Regions from separate parts of the Streptomyces sp. NPDC059009 genome, predicted to be linked through region 2. Evidence: riboswitches for the same ligand, from Rfam matches in the RefSeq annotation. Region 2 holds a riboswitch; each other region holds the start of a gene.

Region 1 (5,047 bases), on a different contig from region 2:
CGGCTTCGAGATCGCCATCGTCATCGGCGGCGGCAACTTCTTCCGCGGCGCCGAGCTCCAGCAGCGCGGCATGGACCGGGCCCGCTCCGACTACATGGGCATGCTCGGCACCGTCATGAACTGCCTTGCCCTGCAGGACTTCCTGGAGAAGGAAGGCATCGACTCCCGCGTCCAGACCGCCATCACGATGGGGCAGGTCGCGGAGCCGTACATCCCGCTGCGTGCCGTGCGTCACCTGGAGAAGGGCCGTGTGGTCATCTTCGGTGCCGGTATGGGCATGCCGTACTTCTCCACCGACACCACCGCCGCGCAGCGTGCCCTGGAGATCGACGCCGAGGCCATGCTGATGGGCAAGAACGGCGTGGACGGTGTCTATGACTCCGACCCCAAGACCAACCCCGACGCGGTGAAGTTCGACGCGCTCGGATACAGCGAGGTCATCACCCGCGACCTGAAGGTCGCGGACGCCACGGCGATCACCCTGTGCCGGGACAACAAGCTGCCGATCCTCGTCTTCGAGCTGCTCGCCGAGGGCAATATCGCGCGGGCCGTCAAGGGTGAGAAGATCGGCACGCTCGTGGGCGACCACGACACTCGGTCCTGACTCCGGGGTGTCCCGCACGGGACGCCAGGACGTCCCTCGAGGGATGGACAAAGCCCTGACGGTCGGACACCGTGCAGGGAAAGAGACGCGACGCAGCCGGCCGCCCCATGGACGCCGGGCCCACTCAAGACACGCAGGAGCAAGTGGTGATCGAAGAGACCCTCCTCGAGGCCGAGGAGAAGATGGAGAAGGCCGTCGTGGTCGCCAAGGAGGACTTCGCCGCGATCCGCACTGGTCGTGCGCACCCGGCGATGTTCAACAAGATCGTGGCCGACTACTACGGCGCGCTGACGCCGATCAACCAGCTGGCCTCGTTCTCGGTTCCCGAGCCGCGGATGGCCGTGGTGACCCCGTTCGACAAGAGCGCGCTGCGCAACATCGAGCAGGCGATCCGCGACTCCGACCTGGGCGTCAATCCGAGCAACGACGGCAACATCATTCGTGTGACGTTCCCCGAGCTCACCGAGGAGCGCCGCCGCGAGTACATCAAGGTCGCCAAGACCAAGGCCGAGGACTCCAAGATCTCGATTCGCTCCGTCCGCCGCAAGGCCAAGGAGACCCTCGACAAGCTCGTCAAGGACAAGGAGTCCGGCGAGGACGAGGTGCGTCGCGCCGAGAAGGAGCTCGACGACACCACCGCCAAGTACGTCGCTCAGGTGGACGAGCTGCTCAAGCACAAGGAAGCCGAGCTGCTCGAGGTCTGAGTCAGGTCCGAGGGAACTCTGAGGAATCCGATCCGTGAACGACTCTTCCTGGGGGGCGCCGCCCAGAGCGGGGTACTGGGGGCCGCCCGGCCAGGGGCCCGTCCAGGGTGCCGCCCCGACCGGCCCCGCATACGATGCGCATGACGCCGTGCAGCCTTCAGAGACGCAGCCCATGCCCATCGTGCCCGACATGCCCGCGAGCGGCGGGGCCCAGGACGACGACCGGGGGGCCGCTCGGCTGAGTGGCCCCCTGTTCCGTGACGAGTACGAGTCCCCGCGCCCGACGCCCACGCCCCCGCAGGAGCCCATGCCCAGCGCACCACAGCCCGCGCCGGCCGCGCCGCAGACGCCGCAGAAGAAGAGCGCGGGCCGGGATCTCGGGGCGGCCATAGGAGTCGGTGTCGGACTCGGCGCCGTGATCATCGCCTCGCTGTTCATCGTGAAGGCCGTGTTCATCGGCGTCATAGCGGTCGCCGTCGTGGTGGGCCTGTGGGAGCTGACCTCGCGGCTCGAGGAGCGCAAGGGCATCAAGGCGCCGCTCGTGCCGCTCGCGGTGGGCGGCGCGGCGATGGTGGTCGCCGGATATGTGCGCGGGGCCGAGGGCGCCTGGGTGGCGATGGCCCTCACGGCGCTCGCGGTGCTCGTCTGGCGCATGACGGAGCCGCCCGAGGGCTACCTCAAGGACGTCACGGCCGGGGTCTTCGCGGCGTTCTACGTGCCGTTCCTCGCGACGTTCGTGGCGCTCATGCTGACCGCCGACGACGGGCCGCAGCGGGTCCTCACGTTCCTGCTCCTGACGGTCGTCAGCGACACCGGGGCGTATGCGATCGGCTGGCGCTTCGGCAAGCACAAGCTCGCGCCGCGCATCAGCCCCGGCAAGACCCGCGAGGGCCTGGTCGGAGCGGTGACGTTCGCGATGGCGGCGGGCGCGCTGTGCATGCAGTTCCTGATCGACGGCGGCAGCTGGTGGCAGGGGCTGCTGCTCGGTCTCGCGGTCGCGGCGAGCGCGACGCTCGGGGACCTCGGCGAGTCGATGATCAAGCGGGACCTCGGTATCAAGGACATGGGCACGCTGCTGCCGGGGCACGGCGGGATCATGGACCGGTTGGACTCGTTGCTGCCGACGGCGCCGGTGGTGTGGCTGTTGCTGGTGGCGTTCGTCGGGTCCGGGTGAGACCGGGCGGGTCCGGATGAGGCCGGGCGCCTTGCCCGGGGTCGTGATCTTGGTCCTGTGATCAACTGAGAGCCCCCGTTCCGCTCGGAACGGGGGCTCGTTGACGTAAGGTCCCCGCTCATGGGGCGGGCGCGAGTGGAGAAGGACGGCACCTATCACGGGGACCTGCCGTGCAAGTGGTGCAAGACGCTGATCGGTCAGGGCGGGCGGCGCAGGCCGCGGCAGTACTGCCGGACCTCGCACCGGTGGAAGGAGTACGGCTCTCGGGTCGCCGTGGTGATCGGCGGGATCTTCAGCTGAGGGATTTTTCCGGGGCCGCAGGGGCCCTCTCGGCGGCCGAGTGAGGCAGGGGCGGGCATCTGCGACACTGGTAGAGCCATGCCTAAGCCCGGAGAACTCACCTTTGTCGCGCCCCGCGGAGCCAAGAAGCCCCCGCGGCACCTCGCCGACCTCACGCCCGCCGAGCGCAAGGAAGCCGTCGCCGCCATCGGCGAGAAGCCGTTCCGCGCCAAACAGCTCTCGCAGCACTACTTCGCGCGGTACGCCCACGACCCGGACCAGTGGACGGACATTCCGGCGGCCGCGCGCGGCAAGCTGCAGGAGGCGCTGCTTCCCGAGCTGATGTCGGTGGTGCGGCACATCAGCTGTGACGACGACACCACCCGCAAGACCCTGTGGCGGCTGTTCGACGGGACGCTCGTCGAGTCGGTGCTGATGCGCTATCCCGACCGGGTCACCATGTGCATCAGCTCCCAGGCCGGATGCGGGATGAACTGCCCGTTCTGTGCGACGGGGCAGGCCGGGCTCGACCGGAACCTGTCCACCGCCGAGATCGTCCACCAGATCGTCGACGGGATGCGGGCGCTGCGGGACGGGGAGATTCCCGGCGGACCGGCCAGGCTGTCCAACATCGTGTTCATGGGCATGGGGGAGCCGCTCGCCAACTACAAGCGGGTCGTGCAAGCCATTCGTGCGCTGACCGACCCGGAGCCCGACGGTCTCGGGCTCTCGCAGCGCGGCATCACCGTGTCGACGGTCGGGCTCGTCCCGGCCATCCACCGCTTCGCCGACGAGGGCTTCAAGTGCCGCCTCGCCATCTCGCTGCACGCGCCGGACGACGAGCTGCGCGACACCCTCGTACCGGTCAATACGCGGTGGAAGGTGCGGGAAGTGATGGACGCCGGATGGGAGTACGCCGCCAAGTCGGGGCGCCGGCTGTCCATCGAGTACGCGCTGATCCGGGACATCAACGACCAGGCGTGGCGCGGTGACCGGCTCGGGCGGCTGCTCAAGGGCAAGCCCGTCCATGTGAATCTGATTCCGCTGAACCCGACGCCGGGGTCCAAGTGGACCGCGTCGCGGCCCGAGGACGAGAAGGCGTTCGTCGAGGCCATCGCCGCCCACGGGGTGCCCGTCACCATCCGGGACACCCGTGGTCAGGAGATCGACGGGGCGTGCGGGCAGCTCGCCGCCGCCGAGCGATAGGGCGCCGCGCGGTAGTCTGGCCGAAACACATCTGCATATTCCGACAGGGGAGCGCCACAGCGCTGAGAGTGCGGCAGCCGGGGACAGGCGGGCCGCAGACCCTCTGAACCTTGCCCGGGTCATTCCGGGTAGGAAGTTCGGTCACCACTCATCAAGCTGTTGCGCCCTGCCCGGGAACCCTTCGGGGATCCCGGGCAGGGCCGCGTCTTCTCCTGGTCACCCCAGGAGGAATGAACTCAGTGAGCACCACCAGCAGGACCAGGATCAGGACCAAGAAGGTCTGTGTCGGCGCCGTTGCCGTGGGGCTCGGGCTCGTCGCCGTCTCCGCGTGCGGCAGCTCCGACAGCGGGTCGAAGGCTGACTCCAAGGACGTGACGCTCGTGACCCACGAGTCCTTCAACGTGTCGAAGGACGTCCTGAAGGACTTCGAGAAGCAGTCCGGCTACAAGGTCCACATCCTCAAGAGCGGCGACGCCGGAGAGGCCGTCAACAAGGCCGTCCTCAGCAAGGGCAACCCGCAGGGCGACGTCTTCTTCGGCGTCGACAACACGCTCCTGTCCCGCGCCCTCGACCAGGGCGTCTTCACCCCGTACGAGGCGAAGGGGCTCTCCGGGATCCCGGCCGACCTGCAGCTCGACCGGGGCAAGCACCGCGTCACGCCCGTCGACACCGGTGACATCTGCGTCAACTACGACAAGAAGTACTTCGCCGACCACAAGCTGGCGCCGCCGAAGTCCTTCGACGACCTGATCAAGCCCCAGTACAAGAATCTGCTCGTGACGGAGAACGTCGCCACGTCCTCGCCGGGGCTCGGCTTCATGCTCGCCACCGCCGCCAAGTACGGCGACGACGGCTGGCAGGACTACTGGAAGAAGCTCGACGCCAACGGCGTCAAGGTCGTCGACGGCTGGGAGCAGGCGTACAACGAGGAGTTCTCCGGGTCCGCCGGGGGCAAGAAGGCCAAGGGCGACCGGCCGCTCGTCGTCTCCTACGCCTCGTCGCCGCCCGTCGAGGTCCTCTACGCCAAGCCGCAGCCCAAGGAGGCGCCCACCGGCGTCGCCACCGGGACGTGCTTCAGGC
Region 2 (5,047 bases):
GCTGTAACGGTTGCGAGGGGGCGCGGGCGGGCCGCCGCGCGCCTCAGAACGCCGGTCGCTCCGGGGCGGGAGAACGCCGGTCGCTCCGGGTCGAGTCAGAACGCCGGTCGCTCCGGGTCGAGCCGGGCCATGCCCTCGCTCGGCGACGACGCCTCGGCGAAGTGCCGCCGCGGGATCCGCCCGGCCCGGTACGCGAGCCGCCCCGCCTCCACCCCGTGCCGCATCGCCTCCGCCATGAGTACGGGTTCCTGGGCCCGGGTCACCGCGGACGCCAGCATCACGCCCGCGCACCCCAGCTCCATGGCGAGCGTCGCGTCCGACGCCGTGCCCGCACCCGCGTCCAGGATCACCGGCACGCGCGCGTGCTCCACGATCAGCTGGAAGTTGTGCGGGTTGCGGATGCCGAGTCCGGAGCCGATGGGGGAGCCGAGCGGCATGATCGCCGCGCACCCCACGTCCTGGAGCTTGCGCGCGAGCACGGGGTCGTCATTGGTGTACGGGAGGACCGTGAAGCCGTCGTCGACCAGGGTCTCCGCCGCGTCCAGGAGCTCGACCGGGTCGGGCAGCAGGGTGCGTTCGTCAGCGATGACCTCCAGCTTGATCAGGTCAGTGCCGAGGGCCTCGCGCGCGAGGCGGGCGGTCAGGACGGCCTCGCCCGCGGTGAAACAGCCCGCGGTGTTGGGCAGCACGCGGATGCCGAGCCGGTCCAGGACGGAGAGCACCGAGCCCTGCACGCCCGGGTCCAGGCGCCGCATGGCGACGGTCGTCAGCTCCGTGCCGGACGCCACGAGGGAGCGCTCCAGGACGTCGAGGCTGGGCGCACCGCCCGTACCCATGATCAGGCGCGAGCCGAGGGAGAGTCCGCCAATGACGAAGGGGTCGTCTGCCATGGTGCGTCAGCCTCCCTGCACGGCGGTGAGGATCTCGATGCGGTCGCCGTCCGCCAGGGCCGTGGCGGGCCACTCCGCGCGCGGGACGACGGTTTCGTTGAGGGCGGCGGCGACGCCGGACGGTGCGGGGGAGAGGGCGGCGACCACGGTGTCGAGCGTGGTGCCCGCGGCGATGTCGCGCGCCTCTCCGTTGACGGAGACGGTCAGGGTCACTGAGGAGACGGTCATGCGAGTTGCTCCGAGAGGCGAGGGGTGGCCGGGGCGGTGGCGGTGGCCGGGGAGAGGGTGCCGAAGCGGCGCGGGGTGAACGGGCGTGCCTCGGCGGGCAGTTCACCGGTCTCCAGGGCATGCGCCATGACGTCGCCCGTGATCGGCGTGAGCAGCACGCCGTTGCGGTAGTGGCCGGTGGCCAGGTGCAGACCGTCCAGGGCCGTCGGGCCGAGCAGCGGGGCATTGTCCGGGGAGCCGGGCCGCAGCCCCGCGCGCGTCTCGGTGAGCGGCAGCTCCGTGATGCCGGGCACCAGCTCATGGGCGTCCCGCAGCAGTTCGTAGACGCCGCCCGCGGTGACGGTCGTGTCCCAGCCCAGCTCCTCGCTGGTGGCGCCGACGACCAGCTCGCCGTTCTCGCGCGGCACCAGGTAGACGTGGCTGCCGCGGACGACGGCGCGCACGGTGCGGCTCAGGAACGGCGCGTGGCTGCGCGGCACCGTGAGCCTCAGCACCTGCCCCTTCACCGGCCGCACCGGCGGCAGGACCCCCTCGGGGACGCCCGCGAGCCGCCCGCTGAGGCTGCCCGCGGCGAGCACGGTGACGCCCCCGCTCAGCTCGGTGCCGTCCGCGAGCACCACACCGGTCGCCCGGCTCCCCACGACCGACAGGCGCTCGGCCCAGTCGCGGTGGAAGACGACCCCCGCCCGCTCACAGGCCACCAGCAGCGCGGCGGCCAGTCGGCGCGGGTCCACCTGGTGGTCGCCGTCGACCCGGAGTCCGCCGCGCACACCCGGCGCGAGCATCGGTTCCAGGCGGCGGCACTCGCGGCCGGTCAGCCACTCCGAGGTGAGCCCCGACTGGCGCTGCAGGGCGTGGAGTTCGCGCAGATGGGCGCGGTCGTCGGCGTCGAGCGCGACGGCGAGGGTGCCGCAGGCGCGGTAGCCGAGGTCCTGCCCGGTCGCCTCCGTGAGCTCCGCGGCGAAGGCCGGATAGCGCTCGGCGGAGGCGACGTTGAGGCCGAGCAGCGTCTGCTCGCCGTAGTGGAGTTCGGTGACCGCGGCCAGCATGCCCGCCGCGACCTGCGCCGCGCCGCCGCCCGGCGCCGGGTCCACGACGGCGGTGGCGAGCCCGCGCTGCGCCGCCCGCCAGGCCGTGACCAGACCGATGATGCCGCCCCCGACGACGAGGACGTCCGCTGTCGTACGCGGCGGTCCGCTGACCTCCGCCGTACGCGGTGTCGTACGTGAATGCATGGGCGTCCAGCCCCTCCCTTCGCCGGCATGACCCGGATCAGGTTCGTACGGTCGGAGGCCGCTTCAGCCTCCCTCTCAGCCCGTTGCGCCCGGGCTCCCGCGAGTGCTCTGCACGGGCCACCCTAGCCCGTCGGCCCCGACGGCAGTAAGGGGAGCCGGTCGACGGCGGACAGTGACGGTGTGTCAGAGATCTCGTTCCCCGGCTCTGAATGCGGCGTCGGCGGCCGTCCTACAGTGATCGGGTGAGCGAGCAGCAGAGGGTCGTCGTCGTAGGCGCGGGCATGGCCGGTGTGCAGACCGCCGTGGCCCTGCGCGAACAAGGATTCGCCGGTGCGGTCACGCTGATCGGGGCGGAGCCCCACCAGCCGTACGACCGGCCGCCGCTGTCCAAGGCGGTGCTGCTCGGCAAGGCCGAGGGCTCGGCCTTCGACGTCGACTTCGAGGCCCTCGGGATCGAGGTGAGCCTCGGCCGCACGGTCACCGGGGTGCGTCCCGCGGACCATGAGCTGGACACGGCGGCGGGCCCGGTCCCGTACGACGTCCTCGTCATCGCCACCGGCGCCGAACCCATCCAGCTGCCGCACGCCGCCGCGGTCCCCGGCGTCCATCTGCTGCGCACCCTCGACGACGCGGAGCGGTTGCGTCCGGTCCTCGCCGAGCAGCACGACATCGTGGTCGTCGGGGCGGGCTGGATCGGCGCCGAGTTCGCCACCGCCGCGCGCGAGGCGGGCTGTGCGGTCACCGTCGTCGAGGCCGCGGACCGGCCGCTCGCCGGGGCGCTGCCCGCCGAGGTCGCGGCGCCCATGGCCGACTGGTACGCGGCCTCCGGAGCGGTGCTGCGCACCCACGCGCGCGTGGAGCGCGTCGAGGAGGGCGCCGTGATCCTCGACGACGGGACCCGGCTGCCCGCGGGCGCCGTCGTCGTCGGCATCGGCGCCCGCCCCGCCACGGACTGGCTCGCCGACTCCGGCATCGCGCTCGGCACCCACCGCGAGATCGTCACCGACGACCACCTGCGCACCTCGGAGCCCGACGTCTACGCGGTCGGCGACTGCGCGTCCTTCCCGTCGGGCCGCTACGGAGAGCGCCTCCTCGTCCACCACTGGGACAACGCCCTCCAGGGCCCGCGCACGGTGGCGGCCAACATCATCGGAGAGACCCCGGCGGCGTACGACCCGGTGCCGTACTTCTGGTCCGAGCAGTTCGGCCGCTTCGTCCAGTACGCGGGCCACCACGCCACCGCCGACGAACTGATCTGGCGCGGCGACCCGACGGGCCTGGCCTGGACGGTCTGCTGGCTCCGCGAGGGCACGCTGGCGGCCGTGCTCACGGTGGGCCGCCCCCGGGACCTGGCCCAGGGCAGAAAGCTGATCGAACAGGCGGCCCGCCTGGACCGATCCCTGACGGCGGACCCGTCGGTGCCGCTGAAGAAGGCCGTGCTCTAGCCGTGATCTGAAGGGCGCCCTACAGGGGCGCGGGGGACTGCGCGAGCAACCCCCACCGCCCAGGCGGCAGGAAACGAACCCTGGGCGGCACCCCCTAGGGACGGGCCGAAGGCCCGAACGAGTCCCCTCACCCCGAGGATGGGGCACCCGAAATGTCCGGCTGCCCCATCCCCGGTTCCGCCCTCCGCCAGGAGATGGCACGCTTGATCCGTGACCGAGATTGACGCAAAGACCGATGCTCTCGTCCCCGCCTGGCTCCACCTCCCCGACATCGCGGAGATGCTCGACGTCGAGGTGACGCGCGTGCGGCAGCTGGTCAAGGAGGGCCAGCTGATCGCCGTACGCCGTGGAGAGAACCGCACGCTCCAGGTGCCGGCCGCCTTCATCGACGGCGACAAGGTCGTCAAGGGCCTCGTCGGCACTCTGACGCTCCTGCGGGACGACGGTTTCACCGACGAAGAGGCCCTGGAGTGGCTCTTCACCCCCGACCCGACCCTGCCCGGCACCCCCGCGCAGGCCCTGAGCGAGAATCGCGGCACGGAGGTGAAGCGCCGCGCTCAGGCGCTCGCCGTTTGATCCGAACCTGAACACACCGCCCGGCGTACGGGCCGCGCTTCCGCGTGGAAGACGGCCCGTGCGCCACTGACACGGACACCGACAACGGGGGGACCTCTTCATGGCCACCAAGCCCGCGGCCGCACGGCTCGCCGACGCCCGGCTCTACCTGTGCGTGGACGCGCGCAAGCGCCAGGGCGACCTCCCCGAGTTCCTGGATGCCGTCCTGGCGGGCGGCGTCGACATCGTGCAGCTGCGCGACAAGGGCATGGAGGCCGCCGAGGAGCTGGAGCACCTCCAGGTCTTCGCGGACGCCGCCCGCCGCCACGGCAAGCTCCTCGCGGTGAACGACCGCGCGGACGTCGCCCACGCGATCGGCGCCGACGTGCTGCACCTGGGCCAGGGCGACCTGCCCGTCCCCGCGGCCCGCGCCATCCTCGGCGCCACCAGCGACGACGTCCTCGTCGGCCGCTCCACGCACGCCGAGTCCGAGGCCGCCGCGGCCGCCGTCCAGGAGGGCGTGGACTACTTCTGCACCGGCCCCTGCTGGCCGACGCCCACCAAGCCGGGGCGGCACGCCCCGGGGCTCGACCTGGTCCGCTACACGGCGTCCCTGGGCACGGACCGCCCCTGGTTCGCGATCGGCGGCATCGACGCGGGCAACCTGGACGAGGTCGTCGAAGCGGGCGCCCGC
Region 3 (5,047 bases), on a different contig from region 2:
GCCGTGGTGGGTGAAGTGGATCGCGGTGCCGGTCATCGCCCTGGTCGTGTTCGGCGGGCTGATAGCGAGCGTCGTCGGATTCGTGATCGGCCTGCTCTTCAAGGTGCTCATCTTCGTCGCCCTGGTCGGCGGACTCATCTACGTCGTACGGAAGTTCATATCCGGCTCGTCCTCGTCGCGCAGCGATTGGTGACGTCTGGCAACGGTTCGCTCAGGCGGGGGAAGTTTCCCGGCAGCGCGCCGGGGAGCGGTGGCCAAGGGTTAGAGTCCGAAAACCGACGCGGGGCGAGCCCCGCCGGCGGGCGCACCACCCTCTCCCGTGTTTCCCGGGCACGGGCGGAAACCCCCACGCGCTTCGGGAGTGAACCTTGGCCATGGTTGACACCACGTCCGCTGCCCTTCCGGCCGGCGACGCACGGCCCCTCGACGAAGGGCAGTTGGGGGCGCCACCCGCTCCCGTGGCCCCCACCCTCATCGGCTCCGTGCAACGTGCGATGCGGCTCCTGGAAGCCGCCTCGTCGCACCAGTACGGCGCCCCCGCAAAGCAGTTGGCCCGGGAATCCGGGCTCGCCCTCCCCACGGCGTACCACCTGCTGCGCACGCTGACGCACGAGGGCTATCTCCGGCGCGAGAAGGGCGTGTTCGTGCTCGGCGAAGCGTCCGAGCAGCTGAGCAGCAGCGGAGCGCGGCACCATCGTCTCGGCATGATCGGCAAAGCCCTGGAGCACTGGCGGGACGCCATCGGTGTCCCGGTCTACTTCGCCGTCTACCGCGAGGGCGAGATCGAGGTCGTGGGCGTCGCGGACACCCCCGCCAATCCGGCCGTGGAGGAGTGGGCCGACTTCCGGGAGACCGGGCACGCCCACGCGATCGGCCAGTGCCTCCTCGGCCAACTCGGCGACGAGGAGCGCCAGGACCACCTCGACCGCTACCCCGTGCAGTCCATCACCCGGTACTCGGTCCGTGACCACCGGACCTTCCTGCGGCGGCTCGACGGCATGCGGCGGATGCAGCCGATCGTGGAGCGACAGGAGTACGCGCTCGGCACGGTCTGCGCCGCGATCCCCATCACCGCGGGAAACACGGCCGCCACGATGGCCATTTCCCTTCCGTCCAATCAAGCCGATCGACTACTCCCCGCAGCCAGGCAGTTGCAGAGTGAGATCGGAAAGCTACTAGGGACACTCGCCTTCTCTATCAGCATCTGAAAACTCACTCCTTGTGATTTGGTGTGCACGTTAAGCAAGATGCCAGCAGTGTCAGGGAGTTGGTTCCTGGCCATGTGATGGCAATGACGGGGTAGGCGATGCGTGAGTCGGTCCAGGCAGAGGTCATGATGAGCTTCCTCGTTTCCGAGGAACTGTCGTTCCGTATTCCGGTGGAGCTGCGCTACGAGACGCGTGACCCCTATGCCGTGCGCCTGACCTTCCACCTCCCCGGCGATGCCCCCGTGACCTGGGCCTTCGGCCGGGAGCTGCTGGTCGACGGGGTGGGCAGGCCGTGCGGGGACGGGGACGTGCACATCGCGCCCACCGACCCGGACCTGCTCGACGAGGTCCTGATCCGTCTGCAAGTGGGCGGTGACCAGGCGCTGTTCCGGGCCGGGATCCCGCCGCTGCTCGCCTTCCTCGACCGTACGGACAAGCTGGTGCCGCTGGGCCAGGAGCGGGCCCTTGCCGGCTTCGACACCCACCTCGACGAGGCGCTCGACCGGATCCTCGCCGAGCAGAGCGCGGGCTGACCTTGGTTCAACCGGCACCGCGGGATGGCAGATCGGTGCATTTTGCCGACGCGCCCCCCGCGAAGGCCGGGGAAGCAGCGGTCAGCGCTTGCGGCGGCGCCCCCTTCCGCCGCCGCGCCCCGGGCGGCCCCCCGCAGTCGTGGGGGCCGCCCCGGCCAGGGAGCCCGAGCGGTCGGCGGAGACCACCAGGGCCGCGAGGGCGGTGGTCACCGGCACCGAGGCGACCAGGCCGATGGAGCCGACGAGGGTGCGCACGATCTCCTCGGCGACCAGCTCGCTGTTGGCCACCGTGCCGACGCTGCTCTGTGCCACCGAGAAGAGCAGCAGCAAGGGCAGGGCCGCACCCGCGTACGCCAGGACGAGGGTGTTGACGACCGAGGCGATGTGGTCGCGGCCGATGCGGATGCCCGCGCGGTAGAGGCCGCGCCAGCCCATCGTCGGGTTGGCCTGGTGGAGTTCCCAGACGGCGGAGGTCTGGGTCACCGTCACATCGTCCAGGACGCCGAGCGAGCCGATGATGACGCCCGCGAGGAGCAGGCCGCTCATGTCGATGGACGGGTAGAGGCCGTGGATGAGGCCGGTGTTGTCGTCCGTGTTGCCGGTCAGGGCGGCCCAGCCGATGAAGACGGAGCCGAGGAGTCCGATCAACAGGAGGGAGATGAGGGTGCCGATGACCGCGACGGAGGTGCGGGCCGTGAGTCCATGGCACATATAGAGCGCGATCAGCATGATGGCGCTCGCCCCGACCACCGCGACGACCAGCGGGTTCGAGCCCTGCAGGATCGCGGGCAGGATGAAGAAGGTCAGGATCAGGAAGCTCACCGCGAGGGCGATCAGGGCCATGAGGCCCCGCATCCGGCCCACGACGACCACGGCGAGGGCGAAGATCCCGGCGAGCAGCGCCATGGGGACCTTGCGGTTCACGTCGGTGACCGAGTACTGCAGGTTCTTGGGGGCCTTCGGCTCGTAGGCGACCACCACGCCCTGGCCCTGGTGCAGCTTCCGGGGCGAGTCCGGCTGGACGATCTCCGTGAAGGTGCGGCCCTTGTCCTTGCCGCTGGTCACCTTGATCGTGGCCTTCTCGCAGGTCCCGTCCGCCCGTTGCTGAGCGGTCCGGCCCTCGGCGGTGGAGGTGTCGCCGTTGGGCGGGGTCTGCGAGGCGTTCACGTCCTTGCAGGAGACCTTCTCGACCTCGGTCACCGTCGCGGACTGCGTCTGCCGGTCGAAGCCGACACCGGTCCGCTCATGGGCGGGCGTGCCGCCGGGCCACAGCACCGCGAGGCCCACGACGACCGCCGTCGCGAAGGGGATCAGGACGGCGGCGATGACCTTGCGCAGATGGCGCGAGACCGGGGCGGCCGGACCGTGGCTGTGGGAGTGGCCGTGCCCGTGCGCGTCCTGGCCCGGTGGCCTGGTCGGCGGGCCGGACGGCGGGCCGGACGGGGGCCCCGGGGGCGGTGGCTGGGTACTGGTCACGGCCCGATCATCGCAAGAACGGTGGGGGCCCTCTGTTCAGCGCGCCCGGTATGACGCTAGCGTGGGGGCACCTTTGCAATCGCGGGAGCTCGGAGCACCGGGCTGAGAGGGCGCTGAACTCCGTACGACATCGGCACAAGCCGGTACGGAATCCGCTGCGTCGACCGCCGAACCTGTTACCGGGTAATGCCGGCGTAGGGAGTAGGTCTCATGACCACATCGGACGCACGCACGCCTGCCTCGACGCAGCAGCAGAACGACGAGGCCGGGACGTCCATCGGCTGGCACAAGGCGTACATCGAGGGCTCGCGCCCCGATCTGCGGGTGCCGGTCCGGCAGGTGCACCTCACCAACGGCAAGGCCGTGACGCTGTACGACACTTCGGGCCCGTACACCGACCCGGCCGCCGACACCGACGTGCGCAGGGGCCTCACGCCGCTGCGCGAGAACTGGATCATCGCCCGGGGCGACACCGAGGAGTACGTGGGGCGCCCGCCCCGCCCTGAGGACGACGGGATCAAGCACACCTCGCCCCGCGGTGGCCTGAAGAACCTCGACGCGGTCTTCCCCGGCCGTCCGCGCCAGCCCCGCCGGGGCCGGGACGGGAAGGCCGTGACGCAGCTCGCGTACGCCCGGCGCGGGGAGATCACTCCCGAGATGGAGTTCATCGGGATCCGCGAGAACATCGACCCCGAGGTGGTCCGCGAGGAGGTCGCCGCCGGTCGCGCGGTGATCCCCGCCAACGTCAACCACCCCGAGATCGAGCCGATGATCATCGGCAAGCGGTTCCTGGTGAAGGTGAACGCCAACATCGGCAACTCCGCGGTCACGTCCTCCATCGAGGAGGAGGTGGACAAGATGACCTGGGCCACCAAGTGGGGCGCCGACACGGTCATGGACCTCTCCACCGGCCGCAACATCCACACCACCCGCGAGTGGGTCCTGCGCAACTCCCCCGTGCCGATCGGCACCGTGCCGCTCTACCAGGCCCTGGAGAAGGTCGACGGCCGCGCCGAGGAGCTGACCTGGGAGATCTACAAGGACACGGTCATCGAGCAGGCCGAGCAGGGTGTGGACTACATGACGGTGCACGCGGGCGTGCGCCTCCCGTACGTCCCGCTCACCGCGCGCCGCAAGACCGGCATCGTCTCGCGCGGCGGCTCGATCATGGCGGCCTGGTGCCTCGCGCACCACAAGGAGAGCTTCCTCTACGAGAACTTCGAGGAGCTCTGCGAGATCCTCGCCGCGTACGACGTGACGTACTCGCTCGGTGACGGCCTGCGGCCCGGCTCGATCGCGGACGCCAACGACGAGGCGCAGTTCGCGGAGCTGCGGACGCTCGGCGAGCTCAACACCATCGCCAAGCGGCACAACGTGCAGACGATGATCGAGGGCCCGGGCCATGTCCCGATGCACAAGATCAAGGAGAACATCGACCTTCAGCAGGAGATCTGCGAGGAGGCGCCGTTCTACACGCTCGGCCCGCTCACCACGGACATCGCGCCCGCCTACGACCACATCACCTCCGGCATCGGCGCCGCGATGATCGGCTGGTGGGGCACGGCGATGCTCTGCTACGTGACGCCGAAGGAGCACCTGGGTCTGCCCAACCGCGACGACGTGAAGACCGGTGTCATCACGTACAAGATCGCCGCGCACGCCGCCGACCTCGCCAAGGGGCACCCGGGCGCGCAGGACTGGGACGACGCGCTGTCGGACGCCCGCTTCGAGTTCCGGTGGGAGGACCAGTTCAACCTGGCCCTGGACCCGGACACGGCACGGGAGTTCCACGACGAGACGCTGCCCGCCGAGCCCGCGAAGACGGCGCAC

Evidence for each region. Region 2 has a riboswitch for thiamine pyrophosphate ahead of thiO (glycine oxidase ThiO). Riboswitches for the same ligand answer to the same signal wherever they lie in the genome.
Region 1: it holds a riboswitch for thiamine pyrophosphate, as region 2 does, so the genes downstream of both, ACFWYM_RS11460 (thiamine ABC transporter substrate binding subunit) here and thiO (glycine oxidase ThiO) in region 2, are expected to answer to the same signal.
Region 3: it holds a riboswitch for thiamine pyrophosphate, as region 2 does, so the genes downstream of both, thiC (phosphomethylpyrimidine synthase ThiC) here and thiO (glycine oxidase ThiO) in region 2, are expected to answer to the same signal.

The regions. Positions count from the first base shown of each region.
Region 1 is NZ_JBHYJB010000009.1:128,766-133,812, forward strand. It holds gene pyrH (UMP kinase) at 1-604, shown strand, start outside; gene frr (ribosome recycling factor) at 751-1,308, shown strand; gene ACFWYM_RS11445 (phosphatidate cytidylyltransferase) at 1,343-2,482, shown strand; gene ACFWYM_RS11450 (hypothetical protein) at 2,603-2,782, shown strand; gene rlmN (23S rRNA (adenine(2503)-C(2))-methyltransferase RlmN) at 2,861-3,967, shown strand; TPP riboswitch at 4,003-4,120, shown strand; gene ACFWYM_RS11460 (thiamine ABC transporter substrate binding subunit) at 4,198-5,047, shown strand, end outside.
Region 2 is NZ_JBHYJB010000028.1:25,053-30,099, forward strand. It holds gene ACFWYM_RS26165 (thiazole synthase) at 96-890, opposite strand; gene thiS (sulfur carrier protein ThiS) at 897-1,097, opposite strand; gene thiO (glycine oxidase ThiO) at 1,115-2,353, opposite strand; TPP riboswitch at 2,351-2,464, opposite strand; gene ACFWYM_RS26180 (NAD(P)/FAD-dependent oxidoreductase) at 2,563-3,798, shown strand; gene ACFWYM_RS26185 (Rv2175c family DNA-binding protein) at 4,009-4,374, shown strand; gene thiE (thiamine phosphate synthase) at 4,475-5,047, shown strand, end outside.
Region 3 is NZ_JBHYJB010000002.1:187,542-192,588, reverse strand. It holds gene ACFWYM_RS02710 (DUF5326 family protein) at 1-193, shown strand, start outside; gene ACFWYM_RS02705 (IclR family transcriptional regulator) at 483-1,208, shown strand; gene ACFWYM_RS02700 (SsgA family sporulation/cell division regulator) at 1,307-1,741, shown strand; gene ACFWYM_RS02695 (YibE/F family protein) at 1,823-3,217, opposite strand; TPP riboswitch at 3,289-3,435, shown strand; gene thiC (phosphomethylpyrimidine synthase ThiC) at 3,428-5,047, shown strand, end outside.